4 regions of the Ligilactobacillus sp. LYQ139 genome follow, and region 2 is predicted to be linked to each of the others. Evidence: predicted binding sites of a transcription regulator. Region 2 holds the regulator's gene; each other region holds the start of a gene.
The links. Region 2 encodes Rex, which represses fermentation and respiration genes when NADH is low (regulators of the CRP and FNR family bind a similar motif). Its sites were predicted from a motif close to TTGTGAANTANTTCACAA; they were not measured.
Positions count from the first base shown of each region.

Region 1: the regulator Rex is predicted to act here: its motif matches at 5,415-5,432, upstream of pdhA (pyruvate dehydrogenase (acetyl-transferring) E1 component subunit alpha).
Region 3: the regulator Rex is predicted to act here: its motif matches at 3,846-3,863, upstream of ACI3E1_RS05620 (alanine dehydrogenase).
Region 4: the regulator Rex is predicted to act here: its motif matches at 5,023-5,040, upstream of ACI3E1_RS03695 (class II fumarate hydratase).

Region 1 is NZ_JBJFZW010000005.1:68,872-76,478, forward strand. Features, by position in the region: gene ACI3E1_RS05565 (lipoate--protein ligase) at 1-303, opposite strand, end outside; gene lpdA (dihydrolipoyl dehydrogenase) at 423-1,826, opposite strand; gene ACI3E1_RS05575 (dihydrolipoamide acetyltransferase family protein) at 1,830-3,152, opposite strand; gene ACI3E1_RS05580 (alpha-ketoacid dehydrogenase subunit beta) at 3,170-4,147, opposite strand; gene pdhA (pyruvate dehydrogenase (acetyl-transferring) E1 component subunit alpha) at 4,150-5,241, opposite strand; gene ACI3E1_RS05590 (universal stress protein) at 5,522-6,058, opposite strand; gene ACI3E1_RS05595 (CPBP family intramembrane glutamic endopeptidase) at 6,162-7,091, opposite strand; gene ACI3E1_RS05600 (deoxynucleoside kinase) at 7,229-7,607, opposite strand, start outside.
Region 2 is NZ_JBJFZW010000006.1:62,634-70,240, reverse strand. Features, by position in the region: gene tsaD (tRNA (adenosine(37)-N6)-threonylcarbamoyltransferase complex transferase subunit TsaD) at 1-213, shown strand, start outside; gene ACI3E1_RS06435 (ATP-binding cassette domain-containing protein) at 293-2,239, opposite strand; gene ACI3E1_RS06430 (redox-sensing transcriptional repressor Rex) at 2,400-3,041, shown strand; gene ACI3E1_RS06425 (LysR family transcriptional regulator) at 3,115-3,999, opposite strand; gene ACI3E1_RS06420 (DMT family transporter) at 4,172-5,089, shown strand; gene gap (type I glyceraldehyde-3-phosphate dehydrogenase) at 5,091-6,116, shown strand; gene groES (co-chaperone GroES) at 6,301-6,585, shown strand; gene groL (chaperonin GroEL) at 6,637-7,607, shown strand, end outside.
Region 3 is NZ_JBJFZW010000005.1:77,532-85,138, reverse strand. Features, by position in the region: gene ACI3E1_RS05645 (PRD domain-containing protein) at 1-1,236, shown strand, start outside; gene ACI3E1_RS05640 (transcriptional regulator GutM) at 1,237-1,755, shown strand; gene ACI3E1_RS05635 (PTS glucitol/sorbitol transporter subunit IIC) at 1,771-2,322, shown strand; gene ACI3E1_RS05630 (PTS glucitol/sorbitol transporter subunit IIB) at 2,334-3,344, shown strand; gene ACI3E1_RS05625 (PTS glucitol/sorbitol transporter subunit IIA) at 3,346-3,723, shown strand; gene ACI3E1_RS05620 (alanine dehydrogenase) at 4,093-5,202, shown strand; gene tdcB (bifunctional threonine ammonia-lyase/L-serine ammonia-lyase TdcB) at 5,227-6,255, shown strand; gene ACI3E1_RS05610 (APC family permease) at 6,341-7,607, shown strand, end outside.
Region 4 is NZ_JBJFZW010000003.1:47,320-54,926, reverse strand. Features, by position in the region: gene ACI3E1_RS03715 (ATP-grasp domain-containing protein) at 1-629, opposite strand, end outside; gene ACI3E1_RS03710 (glycoside hydrolase family 73 protein) at 714-1,307, opposite strand; gene ACI3E1_RS03705 (ECF transporter S component) at 1,308-1,901, opposite strand; gene ACI3E1_RS03700 (flavocytochrome c) at 2,030-3,436, opposite strand; gene ACI3E1_RS03695 (class II fumarate hydratase) at 3,451-4,839, opposite strand; gene ACI3E1_RS03690 (MarR family winged helix-turn-helix transcriptional regulator) at 5,093-5,566, opposite strand; gene ACI3E1_RS03685 (CopY/TcrY family copper transport repressor) at 5,634-6,083, opposite strand; gene ACI3E1_RS03680 (glutamate decarboxylase) at 6,238-7,607, opposite strand, start outside.

The DNA of each region.
Region 1 (7,607 bases), on a different contig from region 2:
CAGCTTCTTAAAATCACCAAACTGCGCATCATTGGCGGGAACAATAAAACTGAAACACATATTCCCGCGATCTTGATACATGGCTCCCCCACCAGATAATCGCCGGGTTACGGTAATATTATGTTCCTCACAATATTGCTTATTAATTTCTTCAAGGGTATTTTGATTGCGGCCTACAATAATACACGGGTCCTCAATATAAAACAGCATAAACGGAGGGGTCATCCGATCACTGTTCATCAAGTACTGTTCAGTTGCAAGGTTGGTTCGAATATCGTTGGTATCCATTGCTAAGTATTGCATCATTGTTAGTTCCTCCATTCCTAAAGGGGAGCCCAGGATCATCCTGAGCTCCCCGGTTACTGTTCTAATGCTTCGGTGCGGTGCGCCCTTAATCAGGTTTTTTTATGGTTCGCACCTTCTTAAATATTTGTCGGGTAACCCGTTGCTACGTCCGCTGCATCCTGCACGGATTCGCTAACACTTGGATGTGGGTGAATCGTCAGGGCAATGTCATCCACCGTGGCCCCAGACTCAATCGCCAGTGTCATTTCACTAATGATTTCACTGACATGAACCCCAACCATTTGGGCACCGACAATTATGCCGCTTCCCTTGATGTAGACGAGCCGCATGAACCCATTTTGAGCGTCCATTGCAACTGCCCGACCATTGGCAGCTAACGGGAACTTCGCTTGCTTAACGTCTAAGCCCTGTTCCCGGGCCTGATCGGCCGTCAATCCAGTGGTTGCAATCGACGTATCCGTGTAACAAACCGCCGGCATTGCATGATAATCAACCGTCGTTTTCTTCCCGGCGATTGCTTCAGCCGCAACTTTGCCTTCATAGCTAGCTTTGTGAGCAAGCGCAAAGCCCTTAACAACGTCCCCAATCGCATAAATGTTTGGAATCGTTGTCCGCCCCTGGTTATCAACAGGGATTAGGCCCCGGTCATCTAACTGAATACCAACCTGTTCAATTCCCATATCAGCCGTATTTGGCTTCCGCCCAACACATACAATGCAGTAGTCCGCCTTCAATTCCCGTTCCTCACCGTCGATTTCGGCTGTCACGGTAACGCTGGCGTCATCTTGATCAGCATCTTTTGCCAGAGCGTTCGTATAAATGTCAACTCCCTGCTTGCTGAAATGGTGCTCAACCACCTTAACAAGGTCCTTTTCATAGTTTGCAAGAATACTATCCGAACCCTCAAGAATCGTTACGTGAGCCCCTAAGTTAGCGTATGCGGAGGCTAGTTCACTTCCAATGTAACCCCCACCAACAACAACCAATTCCTTCGGCACTTCTGGAAGACTCAGGGCGCCAGTTGAATCAATAACCCGTCCCTCAAACTTAAAGTGCGGGATTTCAATTGGATGACTTCCGGTTGCGATAATCAAGTTATTAAACGTGTACGTTTGCGCCTTGTCATCCGTAATTACCCGGAGACTGTGGTTATCTTTCAAGTAAGCATTGCCCCAAATTACGTCGATGTTGTGCTTCTTAAAAAGCATTCCAACACCACCGGTCATTTTATCAACCACAGACTGCTTCCATTCTTGGGTTTTTGAAAAATCCAATTCAGCAGCCGTCACCCGTAATCCCATATCCTGTGAGTGCATGGCACTTTGATAACGGTGAGCAGCTTCAATAAGTGCCTTAGATGGAATACACCCAACGTTTAAGCAAACACCACCTAAAAATTCACGTTCAATAACCGTGACTTTTTGGCCCATTTCGGCGGCCCGAATAGCAGCGACATAGCCGCCGGGGCCCGCTCCGATAACAACTGTATCTAAGTCAATTGCAAAATCACCAACAACCATTATCTATCCCTCCATTAACAGCAGTGCCGGGTCACTCAGTAACTCCTTCAGCCGGTTCATTGCTCGTTGACCCGTTCCACCATCAATAATCCGGTGATCAAAGGCCATCGAGAGTTTCAGTACCCGGGCAATTTGGATCTGATCATCCACTACAACCGGTTCCTTAACAATCTTTCCCATCCCAAGGATTGCAACGTTCGGCGGTGCAATCAGTGGTGAGAAGAAGCCACCACCAAGAGAGCCAATATTTGTAATTGACATTCCTGTGTGGGCCATGTCACCTGACGTCAGTTTGCCATCCCGGGCCTTCGTGGCATTATCGGCAATGTCCCGTGCAAGGGCAAACAAACTCTTCTTATCCGCATCCTTAACGTTTGGTACGAATAACCCCTTGTCAGTATCCGTTGCGATTCCAACGTTAACGTAGTCGTGATAAACAATTTCGTTAGTTGTCAGATCAAGGGACGCATTTAATACCGGGAATTCCTTCATTACAATTGCCAACGCCTTCGTAATGTAGGCCATAAATGTCAGGTGAATTCCTCGGTCAGCGGCCATCTCCTTGTATTTCTTCCGGTGATCCCACAGTTTATCAACCACTACATCATCGTACAAGTGGAAATGTGGAATCTGGGACCAGCTGGCTGCCATTGTCTTAGCGGTTGCTTTCCGAACACCGGACATCTTTTCCCGGTGATCAGGCCAGTCAGCATCAGTTGCAATCGGCTGTGGTGCAGGTGATGCCGAAACTGTAGCTACCGGAGCACTTTCAGCAGCTTTAGCAGCTCCCGGTTGTGGAACCCCACCATTCTGCAAGAAGTTTTCCACGTCGCTCTTTAGAACCTGACCATGATTTCCGGTTCCCTTAATCTGGGCAATATCAACGTCATGCTCGCGTGCAAAGGCCCGAACAGCGGGCATTGCCAAAACCGGTAAACTGTGGTCCTGGGCTACAAATGCCGCCGGCTTCACTGCTGGTTGTTCGGCAGCCGGTGCCGCAGGTGCGGACGATGCTGACTCTTCTACGGCCGGTGCCGCGGATGACGCATCGTCTTCTTCTGGAGCGGCATCTTCTGGAACATCCCCATCAATTTCAATTTCAACCAACGGGTCACCAACACTGGCAGTATCTCCTTCAGGAACCAAAATCTTACTAATAATCCCACTCACTGGTGACGGAATTTCCTCAACAGATTTATCGTTTTCGATTTGAACTAGGTCACCATCTTCTTCGACCTTGTCGCCTGGCTGAACATGCCACTCGCCGATTGTTCCTTCGGCGATTCCCTCCCCAATATCAGGGAGCTTAAATTCATACTTACTCATATCGTTCCTCCTCAGTTCTAGAAATTCACCGTTTCTTTAACCTGGGCAACAATATCCCGGGTATTTGGAATCCACGCACCCTCTGCTTCACCGAACGGGTACGGAGTATCTGGCGCCGTAACCTGAGCAATCGGGGCTGATAATGACAGAATTCCCTTTTCAGCAATTAACCCAGCGACCTGATTACTAATTCCTGCACGTCGCTGAGCTTCCTGAACTAATACAGCCCGGCCTGTTTTCTTAACTGATGCAAGGATTGTTTCTTCATCCAATGGTGCAACCGTCCGCAGGTCTACAACTTCGGCGTTAATCCCGTCCTTCGCAAGCTGGTCAGCTGCTTTTAAGGCTTCCCGCACCATTGCACCGTACGCGATAATGGAAACGTCCGTTCCTTCGCGCTTAACGGCTGCCTTGTCCAGCGGAACAGTGTACTCTTCGTCCGGAACATCCTGTTTGAATGACCGGTACAACTTCATGTGTTCCAAGAAAACAACCGGATCATCCGACCGTACGGAAGAAATTAACAATCCCTTCGCATCGTATGGATCACTTGGAATAACCACCCGTAATCCCGGACACTGAGCAACTAATCCTTCCAAACTGTCGGAGTGCAGTTCTGGTGTGTGCACCCCTCCACCAAACGGTGACCGGATGGTAATTGGCATCTTCCGCGTTCCCCCCATCCGGAACTGTTCCCGGGAAATTTGACCAGCGATTTCGTCCATTGTTTCATAAACAAACCCAAAGAACTGGATCTCTGGAACTGGCCGGAATCCTTGAAGAGCCAAGCCACAGGCCAAACCGCCAATTCCTGATTCGGCTAACGGTGTATCAAAAACACGCTCCTCACCATGCGTTGCCTGTAACCCTTCAGTGGCCCGGAACACACCGCCGTTTTTCCCAACGTCTTCACCGAAAACTAAAATCTTATCATCCCGCGCCATTTCCTGGTCAAGCGCCTGAGTGATCGCCTTAATCATCGTTGTCTTCGTCATTGTTACTTGGCCTCCTTTGCTTTGAATTTGTCCGCTTCTGCCTGAACGCTAGCAGGAACATCATTGTATTCATTCTCAAAGAATTCGCTGATCTTCTGCGCCGGAGTAGCTTCAACCTTTTCCATCGCAGCATCAATCTGTTGGTTGACCGCGTCACTCCAAGCGGCCTCCTGCTTATCATCCCATAGTTTCTTGCTTTCAAGGAACTTCCGCATCCGAATAACCGGATCCTTCTTATGCCACTCATCCTCTTCAGACTTTGAGCGGTACCGCTTCGGGTCATCTCCAGATAACGTATGCGGTCCATACCGGTACGTTAACGTTTCAATCAATACCGGCCCGTTCCCAGCTGCTGACCAATCCCGGGCAGCCTTTGTCACGGCGTAAACAGCCAGGGCATCCATTCCGTCAACCTGAACACCAGGAATTCCGACAGCAACGGCCTTCTGCGCTAATGTCTTCGCAGCTGTCTGTTTCTTCCGCGGAACGGAAATTGCGTACCCGTTATTTTGAACAATGAAAACTGCTGGCGCCTTAAATGCTCCCGCAAAGTTCATTCCTTCGTAGTAGTCCCCTTGTGAGGTCCCACCATCACCGGTGTAGGTGTAAGCAACGTTTGCCTTCCCATTCTTCTTAATTCCCAAAGCAACCCCGGCCGTCTGGACGTATTGGGCTCCAATGATAATTTGCGGTGGCATTGCGTTAAGGCCTTCCGGATACTCATTTCCAACAACGTGCCCCCGCGACCACAAAAAGGCCTTCTCAAGCGGTAGACCGTGCTGAATTAACTGCGGTACATCCCGGTATGCCGGGAGCAAGAAATCTTCCTTTTCCATCGCAAAGTTCGATCCCATTTGACTAGCTTCTTCTCCTGAAGTCGGCGCAAAGAAGCCTAATCGTCCTTGCCGGTTAAGTTTAGTGGAACGGTCATTTAAAATTCGCGACCACAACATTTGCTTATATAATTCAACCAACTGCTCGTCAGTTAAGTCGGGCATTAAATCTGGATTAACTACTTTTCCCTCTTTGTCTAACACCTGGTAGGTCTTAATCTCTGGGGAAACGTTGAGTTTATCAAAATCAAGTTTTGCCATCTGACTGCCTCCTCGTCTATGTGAAACTCCTTTTATTGAGTAACCGTTTACATCCTAATTATAGCGTGCTTCTTCGTGTTCGTAAATTTTGTGAATTTTCTTCATTTCTATTTTCAATAAAAAGACACAATTATAGGGATTTTCATAGCATAAAAAGATGATTTAACCATAATTTGTGATAATTAGCACATCTTCCTTTTAAGTCTTACTAATTTAATTACATAAATTAAAGGAGCCACAACCTAGATTGTAGCTCCTCCATCAATATCTGCTTTTACGTTTACCGCCGCTTGTGCTCAATGTCCAAGTCATCCTCTAACTCATCAACCTGCTGGCGAACCTGCTGGTAATCAGCATTGGTTGTCCGCGCCATCAACACATCGCACCGCGCTGCTCGCACCACGTACGAAGCCACCGATCCAACAACAATCCGCTGAATAAGCGTCTTCCCACTCGTTCCAACAATAATCAGGTCATTTTGGTATTCTGGTTGAAAATCCTTCACAATAACGTTCTTAGGATTCCCAAACCGCAAATGAACATGAACTTTATCGGCATCAAGGCCCCGCTTCTCCACAATAATCCGTTTAAGTTTTGTCATGAAGTCCTCGTTGCGGTGCTCAATCTCGTATACCTTTTCCCCGTCAAGGGCAATCCCTGCCCCGCCGTATTCCAAGGCATTCAAGTCCAACACCCGCAAAACGTCCAGGACGGCCCCTGTCCGTTTTACCGTCTCAATCGCTGTGTTGAGGGCAACAAAGGAGTTGTCCGAACCATCAATACAAACCAAAATCCGGTCATACGTTTGTTCTTCCATCACGACTCACCATCTTTCTTTTACCTACTTTTAGGATAACGTTTTCACAATGATACTTCAAGGGATGGTCGGCGATTTCCCCCAATAAATTCAAAAAAATCGATTACTTTACCTGAATTCCTCCGATAATCGCCGCAAGGGCGTAAGCATACATTATAATCACGGGCAGTCGACTTAAAGCAGCCAGTAAGTTACCACGCTGAATCCGCTCCCCTCGCCACCAGGAGATTGCCCGCCGGCCGTAACGAACAATTATCCAAATTAGCGCTATACCGCTCAATAACGTAAAAGCCACCATAAAGAACGGAATGTGCAACCGCTCAATTAGCTGTAAACCAATACTTAGCCCCAAGTTGTTGAAAATATGGGCCGCAATTGACCACTTAATTCCGTAACGAAAGGCAATGTAACCCAACAGCAGTCCCATTAAAAACGCAAACGGGGTTTGAATAATATTCCCATGAGCGCACGCAAACAATACGGCTGATACTACGATTGCTAGCTTTGCTCCAAGCGGTTGGAGCCGCCGCATCACAAATCCACGGAAAACAAGTTCCTCGCAAACCGGGGCACACAATCCCGCATACAGCAGCATACTTACCGACCGCATTCCCAGCTGGCTAGCCTCTTTTATCTGATCCATTGCAGATAAGCCTAGCTGGTTCAATATGGCTTCAATTCCTACTCCATAGATTCCAATAATTAATTGAATCGCAATGCTGGCTGCAATGATCACCACCCCTGCCCGCAACGTCATTTGCGTTTCGTGTGCATGAAGGTACTGGTGGCGGAGTTGATGATTCGATCCCAAAATCAAAATTCCAACCCCCACTCCCACAGCAATCATGTACGCCCAACCGTTGCTGAGTACCGCAGACAATACCGCCCGCATCGAAAAAGCTTGCCCGCGAAGCAGCATTATTATTGTCGTGATAAGGAACACCCCGATGTTCAACGCAAAAATATAAACAATTGCGCCCCAGCCAGCCTTACTCATAGTTCGACGTACTTGTCGTTCTCTTTCGCCCATCATAATTCTCCTCCTAATTATAGTAAGTTTATTATACTGGACTGCAATAATTTCGCAAGAAAAACATTATTAATCCTCCACCCAAATAAAACGTCCCCAGCACCCCTTAATTAGCGCTGAGGACGAATAATAAACTATTACTACAAAGTCTGCTGGTGCTTCTTCCGGAGATTTACCATCGTTGCTTCATCGAGATTCCCAAGGTCAACTAGTTTTTGCTCAATGGCTTCCAAAACAGTTACCCGATCTTGTGAACTAGCCATGAAGTCGTACCGGTCACCATCAATAATCAATAACGGGGAAGCATCATACGTCTTCCGCCACTCATCATACTGACGAAGAAGACGGTGGTAATAATCAACTAGCGACGGATCCTGCTCAATCTGTTCGTAATCCCGGCCACGCTTCCGGATCCGGGTCATCATCGTCTCATATGAAACCTTGATGTTAACCATCAAATCCGGGGATTTTTTATGTGCCGCCATCGGGAGTTCCTCCATCATGTTATTAAGAAGGCTC
Region 2 (7,607 bases):
GCAAACACGGGGTTGCGTAGTCAATTAACGGCGGCCATGCAGGCTTTTCCGCAGGTGGAACTTTTGCAAGCACCGTTACAGCTGTGTGGTGATAATGCTGCGATGATTGGTGCGGCTGGGACGATGCTTTACCGTCATGGGGTGCGGGCGGGCCTTGATCTTAATGCCGACCCGGCCCTTGAGTTCCCGTACTTAGATGAAATTGAAGGGTGATCGTAAAAAACAGACGAGCACGTGGAAGTTGATCATTTTTCCATGCTCGTCTGTTTTAGTGTATACCAAAGCTGCTGATCTATTGTTCGTCCTCTTCAAGGGCTAATGCCGCTTCTTCCCACTCTTGTTCAGCCTCTTTGAGTTGTGGAACAATGGTATCGAGTTGTTTTTGTAGGTCCGTTAGTTTTCCAAGATCATTACTATGTGTAGCCATCTCCTTTTCAAGTTCATCTTTTTGGGCTTCAAGGGTAGCCATCTGCTTTTCCGCCTGCTGTACGGCCCGCTCTAACTTCCGGTGAGCCCGTTGCTGGGCTTTTTGGGTGGCGAAGTCCTGCTTGCTATTTGTTGCTGGAGTGGTTGCCTTAAAAGCCGGAGCAACCTCTTTGGCCTGAGCGGCTTGAAGGTGAGCTTGTTCGTCCCGTTTTTGAACGTAGTAATCGTAGTCTCCAAGGTAAAGCGTACTTCCAGTCGGGGCGAGTTCTAAGACGTTAGTGGTGACCTGATTAATGAAGTACCGGTCGTGGGAAACCATTAACACGGTTCCTGAAAAATCCTTAACCGCTTGTTCTAGAACTTCTTTACTTTCAATGTCGAGGTGGTTGGTTGGTTCATCAAGGACCAGCAGGTTATCGTGGTTTAAGGCGAGCTTAGTAAGTAAAAGGCGCGCTTTTTCTCCCCCGGAGAGGTTGACAACCTTTTTTTGGACATCGTCACCGCTGAAAAGGAAACTCCCTAAAACGGAGCGAATATCCCGTTCCAGCATTGTTCGGTGATCGTCCCATACTTCATCGAGAACGGTTTTATCGGCGTGCAGGACCTGGTGCTCCTGGTCGTAGTACCCCACGGTTACGTTTGTTCCGCGGGTGGCACTACCGTGAATGAACGGAATTATGCCCAAGATACTTTTAAGTAGGGTGGATTTTCCCGTTCCGTTCGGTCCGACGATGGTTAGGACCTGATGTTTTTTTAATTCAAAGTCAATGGGGGCGGCTAATTGATGCCCATTATAGCCAATTGCGGCGTCCTTTACCGTTAGAACGATATTGCCACTTTCCTTTTCTGGGGTAAACGTAAACCGCATGGTTCGTTCACTGCTAGCGGGTTTATCCAGGCGTTCCATTTTTTCTAATTGTTTCCGGCGGCTTTGGGCTCGTTTGGTGGTTGAGGCCCGGACGATGTTTTTATTGACAAACTCCTCCATTTCATGGATTTTTGCCTGTTGTTTTTCGTAGGCCTTCCACGCAGCTTTCTGCCGGTTGGCGCGTTCTTTAACGTACTGGGAGTAGTTCCCGGTGTAGTGGGTGCTGGTGCCATTTTCAATTTCGTAAACCTGATTTACAATCCGGTCAAGGAAATACCGGTCGTGGGAAACAATTAGCAAAGCCCCCTGGTACGATTGAATGTAGTTTTCCAACCAGGTAAGCGTGGCAATGTCGAGGTGATTGGTTGGTTCGTCAAGAATCAGCAGATCTCGTTTTTCGAGCAAAAGCTTTGCCAAAGCTAATCGCGTCTTTTGCCCCCCAGAGAGGGTGTCGACCGGGCGGTCATAATCCTCGGAGAAAAATTTAAATCCGGTGAGAACGGACTTAATCTCTGTTTCGTAACCGTAGCCATTTTGTTCCTTAAAATCGTGTTGTAGCTGATCGTAGTGGTTGAGGAGTTGTTGGTATTGGGGGGCGGTCGGATCCGTTGGGGGATTAGCTATTTGTTCCTCTAACTGGTGAATTTCCGCCTCCATTTTTTGAAGGGGAGCAAACACGCTTAACATTTCATCATATAAGGTGCGCCCCGACGATAAGCCAGCGTTTTGGGCAAGATAACCGATGGTGAGGTCCTTACGCCGAATAATTTGCCCTTCATCTGGTTCAGCTTCCCCCGTTAGCATCTTGATTAGGGTGGATTTGCCCGCACCATTTCGGCCGACTAATGCAATCCGGTCGCCGTCTTGAATATCCAGGTTAACGTTGTGGAAAAGGGTATCAGCCCCAAAGTGGCGGGCAACTTTTTGTGCTTGGAGCAGTATCATGGTATGCATCCTTTCGTTCAGAGTAATAATCCTATTCATTTTAGCATACGTTTTTCGAAAGACGTATAAAGAGATTGTGAAATTATCAGGTTAATTCGTATTAATATCAACGTTTATGTTATAGTTGCTTGTGAAGACTAATTGAAGGGAGTTTCATGGAATGGCAAAAATTCCACAGGCAACTGCGCGGCGGTTACCCATTTACTACCGTTATCTTAATTTTCTTAAGGATGCGGGGAAAGAACGGGTTTCTTCAACGGAACTTGCCGAGGCGGTTAAGATTGATTCAGCAACAATTCGGCGGGATTTCTCGTACTTTGGCGCTCTTGGGAAACGCGGGTACGGGTACCATGTTGATAGTTTACTAGCATTTTTTAAGAAGACCCTAAGTCAAGATAAGTTAACAAACGTGGCGTTAATTGGGGTTGGAAACTTGGGGCACGCGCTCCTTAATTTTAATTTCCATCAGAGTAACAACGTGCGGATCAGTGCAGCATTTGATATCAACGATGATATTACCGGAACAATCCAAAATGGGGTGCCGGTTTATCCGATGGCGGATATGCAAGAGCAGTTGACTATTCAGCAAATTGAGGTGGCGATCCTCACGGTGCCGGCATCCGTTGCTCAAAACGTTGCTGACCAGATGATTGCAGCGGGGGTGAAGGGAATTTTGAACTTTACCCCGATGCGAATTGCGGCGCCGGAAACGGTTCGAATTCAGAACGTGGATTTGACGAACGAATTGCAGACACTAATCTACTTCCTGGATCATTTTGGGCCGAAGAAGGATGAAGAATAATAATTGTAAGGAAGAACATTAAAAACGTGTTCCAAGCAGGTGGTTAAGAACCAATTATTTGGAACACGTTTTTTTATATTTTTTGAAGCATTGATTTAAATTGGAATGTAAGGCGGGGATTATGTGAAAATACTGCAACTTTTCGGATAAAGTCAATACTGAGTTTTTTAGCATCAAGATTTTTAATTGTACTAACGTTTTTATGCATTAGTGATTCGGGCAAAATTGTCACAAATTGTGAAGTCATAATTAACTTTATTAACGCTTCACTGTAATCGACTTCGTGAATTTCTGGTAGTGAAAGTCCCAATTTTCTAAAAATTTGAACTATTCTTGAATGAATAGGACAGTACTGTGGATACATTAGTAATTGAAGTTGTTGAAGATCTTTGGGGGTAACCATTGAAGCGGAAATTGATTGAAGAACAGCAGTTTGCCCAACAACATAATAGGGTTCTTCGTATAAAGTATTACTAAAAATTTGTCCGTGAAGTTGGTCACTGAACGCTTCATCCATAAAAATGACATCAAGTTGCTCCTGGTTAAATGGGGTAATTAATTCATATATTTTATTTGTTGATACATATTTATGTGTTTCTGAAATAATCTTAAGTAACTGGTGGGAATCAAAAGCGGTAGCGATACTATCAAGTGTCCCCACCTTAATATTGTTAAGTGGTGGGGTGGATTTATCGGATGAAAAATAAAAGAGCTTTTGGATAGCCGTAACTATCTTACGAGCCTTAGAATAAAACTCTTTACCGTCATCCGTTAAAGAAACTCCCTGAGATGTCCGGTTTAGCAATTGATGGTTAACTAATTCTTCAAGATGGGTAATTTTTTTACTGATAGCTGGTTGTGATATTAAAAGGCATTCACTTGCTTTATTAATACTGCCACAATCACAAACGGTAATGAAGGTAGTTAGGTTTTCAATATTTAGTGGTGGTAATTGCATCGAGAACTCCTTTAGTATTATAACAATAGGTTATAACAGATATTATACATTGATTCTTCCTGATGGGAAATAATCACCGTACAATTAATGATGTTGAAAAAAGCGCGTTATTTTCAATTAGAAATTTAATAAGGGTGATTAGGAGTTGAAATCAAAAAGTGCGGGACTGTTGATGTGCTTGATTGCTGTGTTAGCGTGGGGCGGGATGTTTCCAATTATGGAGCCAGCGCTGCGGATATTGGATCCATTTTACTTTACACTTTTACGGTATGGTTCTGTAGCCGTTATTTTTGCGGGTTTACTGTTAGTTATTGAAGGGCCAAAAGCGTTTAAGCCGGAAAAACATGGCATTAAATTATGGCTGTTGGGAACAGCGGCGTTTGCGGGATTTAGTTTTTTAGTATTTTTAGGTCAAAAACTTGCAGGACCTTCTGGATCAGTTATTGCATCTGTGATGATGGCAATTCAACCATTACTTGGAGTCATTGTTGCATGGGTGTGGCACCGGGTAAAACCACCAATTTTTTCGTTAGTTGCAATGGTTGTAGCAGCAATCGGTGTATTTATGGTTGTAACGAAGGGGAATATTGGGTCGTTATTGCGGGGAAGTAATACGCTGATTGCTGCAGGATTGATTTTGTTAGGTGCCTTGTGTTGGGTAATTTATACTGCTGGCGGGGCTGATTTTAGCAAATGGTCAATTTTGAGATATTCTGCTTTAACCACTATCTATGGGATGATTTCGGTAGTAGTTATTATCGCATTAGCAACGTCAGTTGGGTGGCTTCGCCTACCAACGATTCATCAAATTCAAGGAGTAAGTGGTGCGTTAGTTTATATGGTTGTCCTAGCGGGTGTGGTTGCTGTGTTTGCTTGGAACTTTGGAAATAGGATAGTCGGTTCAATCAATGGAATTTTGTTTATGAACCTCGTTCCCGTGACGTCGTTTATTATCAGCGTGCTAGGAGGCTACCATATTTCTTCATTTGAATTGATTGGATGCTTGCTTACGATTGTTGCATTAATCGTTAATAATTTGTGTAACAGAAGAAAGGCAGAAGCTAAGAATTATTTAGAGGAGGAAGGATAATATGACAGTAAAGATTGGGATTAATGGCTTTGGGCGAATTGGCCGGTTAGCATTGCGCCGGTTAATTACTTCGGATATGAACAACGTCGAGGTTGTTGCAATTAACGATTTAACTTCACCGCAACAGTTGGCTAAGTTACTCAAGTACGATACGATTCACGGGTGTTTAAATAACGTTGAAATTAACGCTGATGAGAAGGCATTGTTTATTAATGGTAAGCGAGTGAGCGTCTATGCTTACCCTGATGCAGCTAAAATTCCGTGGGTTAACCAGGATGGCGTTGAAATTGTTTTAGAATGCTCTGGATTCTATACTTCTGAAATTAAAGCGCAGGCCCATTTAAAAGCTGGGGCAAAAAAAGTATTGATCTCTGCTCCAGCGGGAGATGTTAAGACAGTTGTATACAACGTTAATCATAATATTTTGAATGAATCAGATACAATTATTTCAGCTGGATCATGCACTACTAATAGTTTGGCGCCGTTGGCGTACTTCTTGAATCAGGACTTTGGAATCAAGTTGGGAACAATGACAACCGTGCATGCTTACACGGCATCCCAAAAATTACAGGATGGGCCCAATAATAATCCGCGGTCAGCGCGGGCTGCAGCAGAGAATACCGTGCCGCATTCAACGGGGGCGGCGAAGGCAATTGGACGGGTCATTCCAGAATTAGCTGGACGATTGAAAGGACACGCGCAGCGGGTGCCAGTAGTTGATGGGTCAATTACTGAGTTGGTTACTGTTCTAAATAAAAAAGTGACGGCTGATGAAATTAATGAGACATTAAGAAAACATACCGTTGACAACCCATCATTTGGTTTTAACGATGATGAGATTGTATCTTCAGATGTGATTGGTACGACGTTTGGCGGTATTTTTGATCCAACCCAAACAGAAGTGACCACGGTTAACGATTTACAATTGGTTAAGACGGTATCGTGGTACGACAACGAATACGGGTTTGTTTGCCAAATGATCCGGACGCTTGGAGTTCTCGCTAATCTAACTAAAGCAAATAATTAGTCTTCTTTAATTAGCAGGGGTTATGGAAACGTAGCCCCTGCTTTACGTTTAAAAGCTAATTAGCACTCTCTCGTGAAGAGTGATAAAAAAGCTTGCACTTCATGGTAAAAGTGTGTAGTATATGAATTGTAGGTTAGCACTTACCAATGATGAGTGCTAAATAAATCATTTGGAGGGATAGCTTGTGCTTAAGCCATTAGGAGATCGCGTAATCTTAAAAGTAGAAGAAGAAAAAGAGCAAACGGTTGGGGGCATCGTTTTGGCAAGCAATGCCAAGGAAAAGCCGCAGACCGCGAAGGTGGTTGCTGTTGGTGAAGGGGTGACCCTTGAAAACGGCACGACGGTTGCACCGAAAGTTAAGGAGGGTGATACGGTTCTCTTTGACAAGTACGCTGGAACCGAAGTTAAGCATGATGGTGAATCATACTTAGTTGTCCACGAAAAGGACTTAATGGCCATCGTTGACTAATTGTCAGCGGTGATGATGAACTTAAAATCTAACACATGAGGTGATATGACAATGGCTAAGGAAGTTAAGTTTGCAGAAGATGCACGTAAGAAGATGTTAGCTGGGGTTGACAAACTAGCTGACACGGTTAAGTCAACGATCGGGCCAAAGGGGCGGAACGTTGTGCTAGAACAGTCCTATGGTTCTCCAACAATCACGAACGACGGGGTAACAATTGCTAAGGCGATTGAATTGGAAGACCACTTCGAAAATATGGGTGCTAAACTTGTGGCTGAAGTTGCTTCAAAGACCAACGACATTGCCGGTGACGGAACGACAACTGCAACGGTTTTGACACAGGCAATTGTAAACGCCGGGATGAAGAACGTTACGGCTGGTGCTAACCCTGTCGGAATTCGGAAGGGAATCGAAGAAGCAACGGATGTTGCTGTTAAGGCGCTACATGAACAGTCTCACAAGGTTGAATCAAAGAGTGATATTGCGCAGGTTGCTTCAATTTCGGCCGCTAACGAAAAGGTTGGGGAATTAATCTCGAACGCCATGGAAAAGGTTGGTAAGGACGGGGTTATTACCATCGAAGAGTCAAAGGGGATTGACACCACCCTCGACGTTGTTGAAGGAATGCAGTTTGATCGTGGTTACCTATCACAGTACATGGTAACGGATAACGACAAGATGGAAGCAGATCTGGACAACCCGTACATTTTAATTACGGACAAGAAGATTTCAAACATCCAGGAGATTATGGATCTGTTGCAGCAGATTGTTCAGCAGGGACGGTCGTTATTAATCATTGCTGATGATGTTGACGGTGAAGCACTTCCGACACTTGTTTTGAATAACATTCGGGGGACGTTTAAGGCCGTTGCTGTTAAAGCACCTGGCTTTGGTGATCGGCGGAAGGCAATGTTAGAAGATATCGCTATTCTGACGGGAGCAACGGTTATTACGGATGACCTTGGGCTTCAATTGAAGGACGTTACGCTTGATCAGTTGGGTTCAGCTGGTAAGGTAACCGTTAC
Region 3 (7,607 bases), on a different contig from region 2:
AATTTGAAGACTTTGATAAAAGCGCATAGTTTTGGATTTAGTTTGGAGGGAAGCAATAATGGCTGGCAACCAATATGGAACACGCAAAAATCACAAAAGATTATAGATAATGTGAATGATCTTTTGCCGAACCTTACTAACGCTGAGCAGGATTTTTTGCTTATGCCGCTTATGATTGAATCAAATCAATTGTTGGACTCGGCGTTAGTGCAGGAGGAAATGAATGCTAATTTTTTGCGGATGAATAAATGGGTAAAAGCCGAATTAAGTGGTTGCAATTTGATTTTTCAAAACGTATATAACCGAATTAAGTGGCATTTATTATTCCTTATTGGTAGAGTACGAGCACATATTGATATTGACCAAATTTTACCGCATAACGTTATCCGTAAATATCCTGTGGCGTATGAATTGGGTAGAAAAATTGCATTGGGGGTTACGGAACTTTGTGGAATGGAAGTTTCTATAAATGAATTGGCGTATTTAGTGGTTTATTTTCAAATGTTATTAGAGGAAAAAAGAAGTGGGTTACAGGGGGTGCGAATAGCATACGTTGGAAAGATTCGGACTGCATTACGCGAATTTATATGTGAAAAGGTAAAGAAAGTCCTTGGTACGATAGATGTAGATGAATATTTTACGCCGGATGACTTCCAAAATAGTAAAAAGCGATATTTATTGGTGTTTTCTGAGCGTCCTTTTGAATGCTCTAATGGCGTTCTTGTTGATATTAATATGGTGTTTAGGGGGAACGTATTGGCGTCCGTTATCGATACTTCGATGGTTGAATACATGGATAATATTCACTTGTGTCATATAAGTGTCATGAAAATCGAAGCTGACGAATACTATAATGCTGTGGATGAAACAATCCAGGAGCTAATTGTGGAAGGACAACTATCTGATGATTTCAGAAAAAATTGGGTAAATAGGGGTTCGGCGGTCGATAATTTATTTCCCAACGGGATTGCAGTCCCGCACGCCGTCGATGCTTTTCAAACAAGTAAGGTAGTTTTAGGGATAGGAATAATTAAGCGCCCCTTTAAGTATAAAGAGATGCCTGTGCGTTTAATTTTTGTTATTGGGATGCCAGAACAGCTTAATGATGAGCTGGTTAGCACTGTTTCGCGAATATATGATTTAATCACTTCTGTTGCTCATAATAAAGTTCTATATAATAACCTATTAAATTACGATCCGAGTAAACCGTTTGTTCAGATAATAGAGGGGATATAAATGAGTGTTATTTGGTTAGGAATATTTTTAGCAGGGGCATTCTTTATTCAAGCTATATTGGGATTTATGCAATTGAAACGTTTTATTAATATGTTTCGTAAAATGAATCGGCAGGGTAAAGTGCTCATTGGGAAGAATCCTAAACGGTTACAAGCTGGAAGTATTATTTTATTGAATATTGATGAAAGCGCAAACATAAACCGTGCAGAGTTGCTAAAGGGCGTGACGTCCTTTGCGCGTTTTCAATCAATAGATTCCTTGAAGGGTCAATCGTTACCTGAATTAGTGTCTTCATATAAGGATCTAAAGCAATTTAACCCGTTAATTCGAGGATGCTTATTAAATGCATATCGCAATTTTGTTAATTTCAGGACAGGTAATTTACCTGAAAATGAATCGCAAGTAAATATTAATTTTTTTGCTTTACCCGTATTTATTTCGGTTAAAAATGCCGTTATGCGATGGATAGGCACAATAGGAAGCTATATTGGTCGCTTTGGAGAAGCGAATAATAAATAGAGGGGGATATATGTAATGAAAGTAATAGTAGATATTGCGTCAGGCTTTATGGGGCTTTTCAAAACAGGAGGAAAGCAATTAATCCAGTGGATGGGATCGATTGTTCCAGTAGTATTACTACTTCTTGTATTAATGAATTCAATTATTGCACTTGTTGGTGAAAAGCGGATGAATAAATTCGCACAAATATCATCAAGAAATCCTTTTATGAGATATTTAGCATTACCTTTCCTTGCGTGTTTTATGTTGGGAAATCCAATGGCTCACACGATGGGCAAATTTTTACCTGAGTTTTATAAACCGAGTTATTACGCTGCGTGTGCACAGTTTTGCCACACTAGTAATGGGGTGTTTCCACATATCAATCCGGCGGAATTATTTATTTGGCTAGGCATTGCTCAAGGAGTACAACATTTAGGTTTAAATACAATGGACTTAGCAATTCGCTATTTGCTAGTTGGTTTGGTCATGAACTTTATTGGTGGTTGGATTACTGATTATACAACTGCGTATGTATGTAAAACAACGGGAATTAGTCTTTCAAAAACGATCGATGTAAAAGCTTAGGAGGGTCAGTAATGAATAAGGCAGTTAAGGTTATTCATGGATCAGGTGGATATGGCGGTCCGTTGGTAATTAAAGCGGAAGGAAAGAAAAATAAGATTGTATATATAACGGGTGGAAGTAAACCCGCAATTGTTGATAAAATTTCAAAGGTTACAGGAATGAAGGAAATTGATGGTTTTAAAACGTCAATTCCCGACGATGAAATTGCTGTTGCAATTGTTGATTGCGGGGGAACCCTTCGCTGCGGAATATATCCTAAGAAGGGGATTAAGACGATTAATGTGTTACCTACAGGGAAATCTGGACCGTTAGCACAGTTCATCACACCAGAATTATACGTTTCAAATGTGGGTGTAGAAGAAATTAGCGTGGCAGATGAAGACGATACGGTAATGAGTAATAATTCTGGTGGTCAAGTAGCCTTGTCTTCAACTGAAGAGGAAAGTGGATCATTTGATACGAGTAAGACAATTACTCAACAGAGTAGTAGTGGCTTTATTGCTAAACTCGGTATTGGTGTTGGACGATTTGTCGCTGTCTTTAATCAGGCAGCCAAAGATGCCGTTCAAACAGTAATAAATACGATTATACCTTTTATGGCATTTGTATCGTTATTAATTGGAATTATTATGGGCTCAGGAATTGGCAAGTGGTTTGCTCGAATTATGACGCCGCTAGCAGGCAGTGTATGGGGATTAATGATTTTAGGATTTGTTTGTTCGTTGCCATTCTTATCACCATTACTGGGACCGGGAGCCGTAATTGGTCAGGTTATCGGAACACTTATTGGGGTTGAGATTGGGAAAGGACATGTTCCGCCACAATATGCTTTACCAGCACTTTTTGCCATTAATACACAAAATGGATGCGACTTTATCCCGGTTGGCTTAGGGCTAATGGAGGCAGATGCAAAGACTGTTGAAGTTGGGGTCACTTCGGTTTTGTATTCTAGGTTTATAAATGGGGTGCCACGAGTGCTTGTTGCTTGGTTGGCTAGTTTTGGGCTTTATTCAGCTAAGTAGGATGATAAATATGCAAAAAGTGATTTTTAAAACTCAAGTTGTGTCTATTGGGGAAGAAGCTCTGGATTTTAGTTCAATTAATATGTTGATTTTCTTTGGTGAAAATGCTCCTAGCGCATTAAAGCCGTCGTGTTTTTTAATTCGTGTTTCTCCAACAAGCATGCCAATAACGACAGGAATGAGACTGCAAATCGATAATCAAAGCTATGTTATTACAGCAGTTGGTAATGAGGTTAGTGATAACTTAAATAGACTAGGGCATATTGCCGTTAGGTTTACTGGTGAGAAGAAAGCTGATTTACCAGGATCATTATATGTAGAAAAAAAGGATTTCCCCATAATAAGTAAGGGAACCGTTGTTCAAATAGTAAGTAATTAAGAATTAATGGTGTGCAAGCTAGTGTATGCAGATATTAGTTATGCAGTCAAGACACATTTTGTTTTTTACGAAATGTGTCTTTTTTGTATTGTACTTTTATGGAAGGCCTATTTCAGTATTATTTGATAATTATTTCACATATAAAAATAGGCGATTTAGATTTACATTTTGTAAATTCAATCAACATTATTAGTACACTAAATCGCTCGTTAATAAAATTTTTTTGCTGATTGATTTATTTTCCGGAAAACGCTTGCACGTATATGTATATGTATATATACTGGGGTTGTAGGCATGTAGACGACTTTTGGATCCAGACAAATTTGCAGCCTAAAAGTAATTGATTATGCGGGAGTGATTACTATGAGTATGACTATTTCGGTCATTAAGGAGCAAAAAGAGGGAGAGGCTCGTGTTGCTGCTACCCCCGAGAATGTGAAAAAAATGGTAAACTCTGGGAACACTGTCTTAGTAGAAAAAGATGCTGGTATTGGATCGGGTTTTTCTAACCAGGAGTATGAAGAAGCTGGCGCCAAGATTGTGAGCCATGCAGAGGCATGGAATCAGGGTAATTTGATGATTAAGGCTAAAGAACCAGTTGAAGAAGAGTACAAATACTTCAAGGAAGGAAAAATTGTCTGGGGATTCCAGCATTTAGCGTCAGCTCCACAAACTGTAAAGGCGATGATGGATGCTAAGATGACCGCTATTGGGGCAGAAACCGTTGTGCATAACGGAAAACTTGAATTATTAGCGCCAATCAGTAGGATGACCGGACAACGTTCTGTGATTATGGGAGCGTATTATCTAGAAGCACAACACCAAGGTGAAGGGATTCTTATTACTGGGTTAGACGAAGGCGATATTCATATTCCTGCCGGTCGGGTAGTAATCTTTGGCGGTGGTAATGCGGCTGAAGGCGCCGCTCAAGTTGCCCTTGGATTAGGAGCATCTGTTGTAATTATTGAATTAAATGATGACCGGATTAAGGAACTGCAGAACATGTATGCCGGTAAGGATGTTCGGGTGGTTAAATCAAACGAGGAAAATCTTGCTAGGGAGATTAAAGAAGCAGATATCTTTGTTTCGACTATCCTTATTCCGGGGGCTCGGCCACCAAAGCTGGTAAAGGAATACATGGTTAAATCAATGAAAAAGGGATCGGTGATTGTTGATATGTCGATTGACCAGGGGGGGTCAGTTGAAACCATGCATGCAACGACGATTGATGATCCGGTATACGTAAAATATGGTGTTGTGCATTATGGTGTTCCTAACCAACCGGGTGCTGTTCCCCGGACATCTACCATGGCACTCGCTCAAGGTAATTTGCCATATCTGTTGGAGATTGCGGATAAGGGAATTGATGCAGCAATCCGTGAGGATGGATCACTACGTTCAGGCGTGAATGTATACAAGGGTGATGTAACTAATAAAGGGTTAGCGGATTCATTGAATTTGCCATACACAGAATTATAAAGATCAAATTTGGGGGGATTTGAAATGAGTAATTCTTTGGTTGAAAAAACCGCAAAGTACTGTAATATTAAAGACATCATGGATGCACGGGCACACATTAGTAAGTATGCCCGGCGGACGCCCTTGTTACGCTCGTGGTTTTTGGGCGAAGAGGTAACTGGTGGAGAGGTATACCTTAAGCTTGAAAATATGCAATTAACTGGGTCGTTTAAGTTCCGTGGTGCTAATAATTTTATGCAGCATTTATCATCAGAGCAAGCAAAGCGTGGGGTAATTGCAGCCTCAGCTGGTAATCACGCTCAAGGGATTGCACTTTCTGGCTCAATGTTGGGAATTGAAACGTATATTGTAATGCCGGAAGAGGCGCCGCAATTAAAGCGGGACGCTACAGCAGGATACGGTGGACACGTTGATATTCATGGTGCAACCTTTGATGATGCGCATGAGTGGATGTTTGAACGTGCAAAAAAGGAAGGACTAACCGTTGCCGATCCCTTTAACGACCGCCTTGTAATCGCTGGTCAGGGAACGATTGGATTAGAAATCTTAGATGATCTGTGGGATGTCGATACAGTGATTGTTCCTGTTGGTGGTGGCGGATTAATGTCGGGGATTGCAACTGCTATAAAATCGTTTAATCCGGATGTTCACGTGGTAGGAGTTCAGTCGGAGAATGTTCACGGAATGGCCCGTTCGATTGACAAAGGTAGTCGGACATATCATCATGATGACTTTACCATCGCTGATGGAACGGATGTTGCAATGCCAGGTACAATAACATTCCCAATTTGTCAGAATCTAGTTGATGAAATGGTAATCGTCAGTGAAGAGGAAATTGCGCGTGCAATGAAAGATTTGTTAGTGCGGACAAAAATCCTTGCAGAAGGTGCTGGGGCATTGCCAACTGCTGCGCTCGAAGCGCATAAAATTGATGATAAATTCATCAAAGGAAAGAAGGTTGTTGGTTTGGTTTCAGGAGGAAACGTTGACCTTGAACGTGAAGAACAGGTTATTGATTTCTTCTCGAACCCAAATAGTAAAGTTAAGTTTTAAACAACTTGTCTATTGGAAATGTACGGGATGAAGGAGTACTAATTAATCGGTTAGTACTCCTTTTTAAGAAGGAAGGTTAATAATGATGGCTGGTAAGACACAAAGTGGGATGAAAAAGTCAATTGGTAGTGTAGCAGCGCTTGCAACCGTTGCTGGTACTGTAATTGGTTCGGGAGTTTTTTTTAAGGCGGGTGCTGTTACAGAATATACAGGTTCATCAAGTTTAGCGATGTTTGTGTGGCTTCTCGCGGGGTTCATTACTATTTGTGCTGGATTGACGTGTGCAGAGTTAGCGGCGGCATTTCCTGAAACGGGCGGATTGACGCGTTATATTGAACACTCATATGGTAGCTTTTGGGGTTTCTTAGCTGGCTGGGCACAAGCGATTATTTACTTTCCGGCGAACGTAGCGGCGTTAGCGATTGTTTTTGGGACGCAGTGCGTCAACTTATTGGGAATATCGGCGGTTTACATTATTCCAATCGCATTTATTACGGCTGCTTCAGTTTTTCTTCTTAACTTTGTTAGCGCCAAAGTTGGTGGAACAATTCAAACCATAACGTTAATTATTAAACTTATTCCGCTGGTATTAATTATTGTATTTGGATTTATGCACAGTGGGCATACGGGGTTTTCGTTGTTTCCAATTGTTCCCGGTGCTCATAAGGGGTTAGCAACTGCGATTGCAAATGGGTTACTTGCAACGATGTTTGCGTATGACGGGTGGATTCATGTTGGTAACATTGCTGGCGAAATGAAGAATCCTGGCAAGGATCTTCCACGAGCTATCGCTGGTGGCCTTGGCATTGTCATGGCTGCATATTTGTTAATTAATGCTGTCTTTCTTTTTGTTCTCCCGATTAGTGTAGTGATGGGAAACCTTAATGTGTCTGCAGCGGCAGCGACTAAGATTTTTGGTGGAATGGGTGGCAAGGTTGTCACAATTGGCATTTTAATTTCGGTTTACGGAACGTTGAATGGCTATACGATGACCGGGATGCGTATTCCATATATTATGGGAAAGGAAAAGAAACTACCATTTGCTGACTTTTTTGCTAAGTTAAATACTGCCGGAGTACCTTGGGCATCGGGTGTAGTGCAATACGTGATTGCAGGGATTATGATTTTATCGGGTTCATTTGATGCCGTCACTAATATGTTGATTTTTGTCATTTGGTTTTTCTACGTAATGGCATTTATTGGTGTGATTAAACTACGGCGAACGATGCCTAATTTAAAACGACCGTATAAGGTTCCTGGGTATCCGGTTATTCCAATAATTGCAATTTTAGGTGGATTATTCATTCTTGTAATGACCTTATTTACCCAGATGGTAACTACCCTGATAGGAA
Region 4 (7,607 bases), on a different contig from region 2:
ATTGGAAAATAATTCTGAGCCTTTTTCCCGTCCCGGGTCACGATAACGGAGAGTTCCTTCACAAACGGTACCCAGGTTTCCAGGATAAACGTTCCGCCCTGTTCCAACAGGCCCGCACACTTTGCGATGTCCGTCTGCCGCTTAATTATCATAAACCGGTCATCCCCCGGCTGCTTTTGAACGGGTTTTAACACACACGGATACCCAATCGAAGTAACCGCCTGGTAGACATCATCCAGCGTGATAATCGTTGCGTACGGCGCAATGTTAACGTTTAACTGATCGTAAAAGGCCCGCTCAAGCAGCCGATCCTGGGCGATCTCCAGTAATTCCGTTCCCTGAGGTACCTGCGTGTACTTGCTAACTACCTCAACGGCTTCCAGCGGAACTTCTTCTGATTCGTAAGTCACCGCATCACACCGCTGGGCAAAGTCCTGGAGGCGTTGGTGGTCGTCCATTCGTCCGACCATTGGAACGTCCGCTTCTGCAAGGGCGGGATTCCCCTCCTGCGTGCAGTACACAACAACCTTAAAGCCTAGTTTCTTTGCTGCCCGGGCCAACATGATTCCGTTCGGGCTATCACCAATAATCCCGACCGTGCTGCCCGGAAATAAAACATCATCCGCCATCCCAACAACGATCCTTTCATCCGCAAAACGCGCTTGTTTCACGTTATTTTACCACAAACATACTACAAAAGAGTGTTCATATCATTAATCATACTGGTCAAGGTGATACTGCCTAATTAACCGGATCAACTTCGCCGCGTAGTCTGGATCACTTGCATATCCCCCGTTCTGTAAGGCACGGGCCGCCGCAACGTAATTGGAAGCTTGCAGTACTCCCGCATACCGCTGATTACCTGCAAGCAACTCATCGTGGGCCATCACAGCTGCCTGCCACGTGGGATACACCACAAAACTAGCCCGCACCGTAATCCACTGCCCGTTAACGTATTCCTTGGTCAGCATCATTGCCGAGTTGGTTCCGGTTCCCTTGACCCCGAATAAGTTATTGTACTTACGCGCAAGTTCGCTTTGCCCCCAGTCCGACTCCAACGCCGCCTGAGCCAGGGTAATGCTAGCAGGGACACCGGTAACTCGTTGGGCGCGCTGGGCAATAGGAGCCACCTGTTTAATAAACGTTTGCCGCTGCTGGGCGGCAGGCGTCACTGGAGTGGGTGGTAGCGCGCGGCGAACGCCCCAATCTGTTAAGCCACAAATGATAAAGAACATTACCACAATTACGCTCACACCTCGCCGGTGGCGCCGGATTATTCGCTTTAATTTTCGCCACCACCGGCGCATTTAATCACTCCTGTCGCCAAATCCCCGCTGAGCCAACGCCCACGTAATTGGAGGAACTACCATCATTGCTAAAACCACCTCAGGAATTCCGTTAGTCGCCACCACCGTCAACAAATACGGCAATAACGCATGGACGGCCACCCCGTATAATGCATGCGCATGTCCCCGATACAGTAGGTAGATGAAGCCCAGTACTAATACAGTATTAGTAAGGGCGCCACTCCCCGCCGCCACGGCGGCACCAAGTTGCCGGTGCTGTCGGCCCAACCGCTTAAACACCATTCCCGCAACCACGCCAACCAAAACCCGGGGGAGCACGGAAACAACCGGATTAACCATCACCAAGGCTGCCAGCGGACTTGTCGGCCAGCAAAACGCTCGGAGCCAGTCGATTACCCCCCAAATCCCCCCAATTAAAGCACCAGCCCGGGGGCCAAAAATTACCGCCGCCACGGCAACCGTAACGGGGATCACCGTAATACTTAAGGGGCCAATTGGAATATACCCTAAAAACGGCACAATGTTTTGGACAACAATGATCGCCACCAACAGCGTCAGCGCGACCATTTTGCGCAACCGTTTCTTTGTATTCATCAGTTTTCCCTCCTCATTGGCCCTTATTGTACTACATTTATACCTCAAAACGGGGATCACCGCTAGGGTCCCTGAAACCCGGTGCGGTCATCCCCGTTGATGACTACTAATTTTTTGCTGGTTAGCGCCTACTTATTCTGGTGTTCCCGGACAAACCGGGTAATTTGCTTGCCGGCCTGCTGCCCAAAGATTACAGTATCAGCAATGGAGTTCCCCCCGATCCGGTTGTTTCCGTGCAAGCCCCCGGCAACTTCCCCGGCAGCGTACAATCCTGAAATAACCCGCCCGTTCGTGTCGTACACGCGGGTTTGCGGGTCGATGTGCAAGCCCCCCATCGAGTAATGAATGGCCGGCGCAATGTGGATGGCGAAGAACGGTCCACCCGTAAACTGGTGGTTCAAACCAGTCGTCCGCCCAAAGTCTGCGTCGTTTTGATCAGCAACCACCGTGTTCCACCGGTCAATCGTGGCCGTTAATTTGTCCGCCGGAACACCAATCTTCTTGGCAAGGGCGTCAAGCGTTTCGCCATGCTCGACTAACCCAACGCTGTCATAAAAATCGATGGCCTTAGCGTGGTCACGAACATCTTGATTAAAAATCAGGTAAGCACTCTTTTCTGGCAGGGCCGTAATTGCCGCAGAAACCACCTTCCGCGTATCCAATTCATTAATAAACCGCTCCCCCTGGCCGTTAACCAGAATGGCGCCTTCCCCCCGCACAGCTTCTCCAATCAGGTATACATGTGGGTTATCCTGCTGGACGGTTGGGTGAATCTGAATAAAGTTCATGTCAACGAGCTGGCCGTCAACCTCTTCCGCCAGTTTCAAGCCATCACCAGTGGCCCCTTCTTGGTTGGTTGTTTTGTAGTTTACCAGATCCGGCCGGTACTTCTTGATGAGATCCTTAGCGGCCCCAAACCCACCAGTAGCAAGAAGAACCGCCGGTGCCTTCACGGTTCGTTCCTGCCCGTTTTCATCGGTCAGCTTTACGCCGGTGACCCGATTAGCATCATCGTGTAACAGCTGCGTGACTTTTGTGTTATTAAAGACCGGAACGTTGTCTTCCTGAACCACCTGTAGCAGGTGCTTGATAAGAAACGCTCCAATTGGCGCCGTGCTGGCAGGCCGGTGGGCCCGTTTCCGGCTCATCCCCCCGGTAATCGTCACGTCCTCAAGCTTAATCCCATGGTCAAAGAGCCAATCAACCGCAAGGGCAGCATGGGACGTGAAGTAGCGCAACAGATCCTGATCATTAAGCTTCCCACCGCCCTGGTACGTCTCGGTGTAAAAGTCATCAATGCTGTCGACAATTCCATGCCGCAGTTGCACGTTTGTTTCCGCCGCATTCATCCCTGAAGATGCTCGGTTGGAATTCCCCCCCAGCTTCTCCATCTTCTCAAAAACTGCCGGTTTCAAGCCAAGTTCCTTAGCCTGAATTGCGGCCACCAGCCCGGTCGCTCCAGACCCGACAATTACCACGTCATACTGATTCTTCAGCATGTTTGCGCCCCATGGTTGGTACCAAAACTTCGCCATTTCACTTACCTCCGTTAGTCATCCTGATCAATGTTTGTCATTTTCAATGGGTCAACCCACTCGTCAAACTGTTCAGCCGTTAGCTTTCCGGACTTCAGCGCTGCTTCCCGCAGGGTTGTTCCTTCCTTATCGGCCTGCTGCGCAATCTTTGCACTGTCGTGATAGCCGATATGCGGCGACAAGGCCGTAACGGTCATCAGGGAGTTATCAACGAGCTCTTTCATCCGCTCCTCGTTAACCGTCATTCCGGCAATCATCTTGTCGGCAAAGCCCATCATCGTGCCCCGTAACAGGTCCGCGGATTCCAAGAAAGCCGCAATCATCACTGGCTTGTAAACGTTCATCTCAAAGTTCCCCTGGGAGCAAGCCACGTCAATCGTCACGTCGTTCCCCATTACGCGGGTAGCCGCCATGGTAATGGCTTCCGCCTGCGTTGGGTTCACCTTCCCCGGCATAATGGAAGATCCTGGTTCGTTAGCCGGAATATTTAATTCGTTGTACGCCGCCCGCGGACCAGAAGCTAAGAATCGCACGTCGTTAGCAATCTTCATCAGATCGGCTGCCAGCGATTTAATGGCCCCGTGGACCACGTTAATTCCAGAGTGAGCCGCTAACCCGTAGAACTTATTGCTCTTAGCAGTAAAGTCAAAGCCGTAGTACTCCTTAAACTTAGCAGCAATCATGTCGGCAAAACCCGGCACAGCATTTAAGCCCGTTCCAACGGCGGTTCCCCCAATCGCCAATTCAAGTAAGGTATCATCCAATTCCTTTAAATAGTCCAGGTCATGCTGAACCATGCTGACCCAACCGCTTACTTCCTGACCAAACGTCAACGGCGTGGCATCCTGCAGGTGGGTCCGCCCAATCTTAACGGTCTTCCAGTACTGCTTTTGCTTCTTGGCTAACTCGTCAATTAGGTGCTGAGCGGCCTTCTCAAGTTGAGCAACCGCCTCAACTGCTGCCACGTTCATTGCCGTCGGGAAGGTATCGTTTGAACTTTGCCCCCGGTTAACGTCATCGTTGGGCAGAATCTCGATGGACGGATCCAGTTGCATCGCCTTGTTAGCCACAACTTCGTTAACATTCATGTTTGTTTGTGTTCCCGAACCCGTCTGGTAAACGTGCAACGGAAAATCCGCCCGCAGTTCATCATCACTAAGGGCAAGCAGACTGTCGACCGCTTGAATAATGAGTTCACCCTTTGCCTGGTCAATATTCTTTAATTCCAGGTTGGATTCAGCAGCGGCCTTCTTGATGTTTAACATTGCCCGAATAATCACAATCGGCATCAACTCGCCCGTTGGGAAATTGTTCCGACTCCGCTCGGTCTGTGGCCCCCACAATGCCTCGGCGGGAATTTTAACTGGACCTAGTGTGTCCTCTTCAATGCGATATTCAGTCATTGTACTTCCTCCTTAAAGTGAGTTAATTGTTACCTATCCTACATCAAAAATAATACAGAATGACCAGTTTTATGTCAACCCTTACATTGGCTTAATATAGGTGTTCTAATTGATATTTATCGCCGTGTTTAAGCTTAAATTACCGTGCTCCTTTCCTGAATTTGTGAAACTATACATTTATTTTTTTGAATTCATTCTCTAAAAAAACGGTGACCCTCAATTATTCGGATCACCGCTTAGCTAGAAGCACAAATTAATCTTTCCGCTTCTTATTTTCCTCAATTCTTTTATCAAGCCCGGATTGCCGTAACAACGTCACCGTCTCCTTTAATACCCGCTGGAAGGTTGCGATGTCATCAGCGGAAACCTTTCCCCCCAGGTCTTCTTGTAACCTCTTCCAGAAGTCATCACCACCAGCCCGCATCATTGAACGGTACTTATCCGTGACAAACAGGTGCGCAACTCGCCGGTCTTTTTTATCCATCACCCGGTCAATTAACCCTAAACTAACCAACTTTTTAACATGGTAGTTAGTGTTGGGTGTTGACTGATCCAACAGGTGAGAAACCGTTCCAATCGTTGGCTTTCCCAGTTGATTAATCGCTTCCAGGTAACAAATATCAAATGCTCCCAAACGCTCCATTTCACTGTCGTCGTTGCCGCTAATCACCTGATGCAGATGGAGCTGCTGACTTAAATCCAACATTAGCTTTTCAAACGTTGCCATTATCAATAACCTCCAATAACCTCTTAATTATTTCTTAGTATATTACATTTTAGTTCTATCTACAAAACTATTTTATCGCTTTTGGTTTCTCCTGCTGACACTCCTGCGGCGGGAAGAGGCAATTACACGATAATGTATCCGGAGCGGTCTTTCGCCGCTTGGTTAACAACCCGATGAGGCGCTCAATGTCCGCCGTCGTTAGGGGGATGTTCTGAATTACATGGATTAGTGCCCGGCCAGCATGCCGTTGGCAAATCTTATCGAAGCTCATCTTCAACTGAGCATCAATTGTTGCCTGCTCTCCTACCACTGCCCGGTACAGGTACCGCCGACCACTTTTCCTTGCCACAACGTATTCCTTATTCACCAGTCGGCCTAACAAGGTTTTAACGGTTGCCGCCTTCCACCCCTGCTTTCTGACTAATAAATCCGCTAACTGCTTACTGGAAGCTTCGCCTAACGACCATAACAGACGCATAACCTCCCATTCTGCATTGCTAATTTCAACCTGGCTCATCGTTTTCCTCCTCCAGTAATTAGTACCATTATCCTACCATTTTCTGCCAAGTCCATTAACGGCTAACCTTAAAATCCTTCCGTTCCAACATAACAGCAAAAGCGGCAATTCCCCCGTTTTTCGCAATAAACCAGGGTTAATTACCGCTTGTTGATTAATGGGTAAATCCATACGTCTTAGGCGTTTCCTTTTCATGAAAGACCAGGTGGCTATGTTCCAGTTCATTCAAAGCGGCATGAAGGTCCTGCACAAAAGCGTGTGCCATATTCATCCCAAAGTCCGCCCGCACAACTAGCCGTTGGATAACGGTTTGTTGTAGGTCTTCTGGGAGCGGATAAGCCGGGACTTGCCACCCCTTCATCAGCAGCCGATCCGCCAAATCATACAGCGTCCACTCATGCTGCTTCGCCGGATTTTCCTTATAACACACAATTGGGAGGTGACTACCATCATTTAATATTTCAAAGAAACCGGTCTTCTTCAGTGCACGGGCCAAGTATGTCGCCACGTTATTCGTTCGCCGGTGGATATCACGGTACCCTTCAAAACCAAACCGGATAAAGTTATAATACTGGCCAATAATTTGAGCAGCGCTATGAGAGAAGTTAATTGCCATCGTTGGCAACTCACCGCCCAAATAACTCACGTTAAAGATCAAATCCCTTGGCAAGAAGCGTTGGTCGCGCCAAACAACCCAGCCAACTCCCGGATAAACTAAACCGTACTTATGACCTGAAGCGTTAATTGACACAACGTTCTTTAACCGAAAATCCCATTCTAATTCTGGTTCTGTAAACGGCGCAAACAATCCCCCCGACGCTCCATCTACGTGAATGTAGACTGGGTATTCGGAATGCTTATTATACTCCGCCACCTTTTCATCTAACCGTTTAATATCATCATACTGGCCGGTATAGGTAATTCCCATAATTCCTACAATCCCAATTGTGTACTCATCAACATAATCCATTACGTGATCAATATCCAATCGCAAGTGCCCTTCATCAAGCGGAACCGCGCGGAGTTCCACATCCCAATACTTGCAAAATTTCTCCCAGCATACTTGATACCCGGCTGAAATAACCAGGTTGGGCTTTTTCGCGGTTAAATCGAGACCCTTTTCTTCAGCCCGCTTACGCCACGCGAACTTCAACGCCATGCCCCCCAACATGCAGGCTTCTGATGAGCCTACCGTGGAGGTCCCCATGAACCTTTCGTGCTCCTCATCAGCATGCCACAAAGCAGCAATCATATTAACACAGCGGTTTTCAATCTCCGTGGTACGAGGATACTCAGACTTATCAATGGCATTCTTTTCAAGCGTTTCAGTCATTAACTTAACTGCTTCTGGTTCCATGTATGTTTGGCAAAACGTTGCTAAGTTTAACCGGGCGTTTCCCTCGTCTAGTAACTCATCATGAACCAACTGGTAAGCCACCCGCGGCTCAATTGGTTTTCTTGCTAACCGATACTTAGGGAGATCATGCCCCTCACCAATTGAGCCAAAAATCGGCTCAAGGTCGC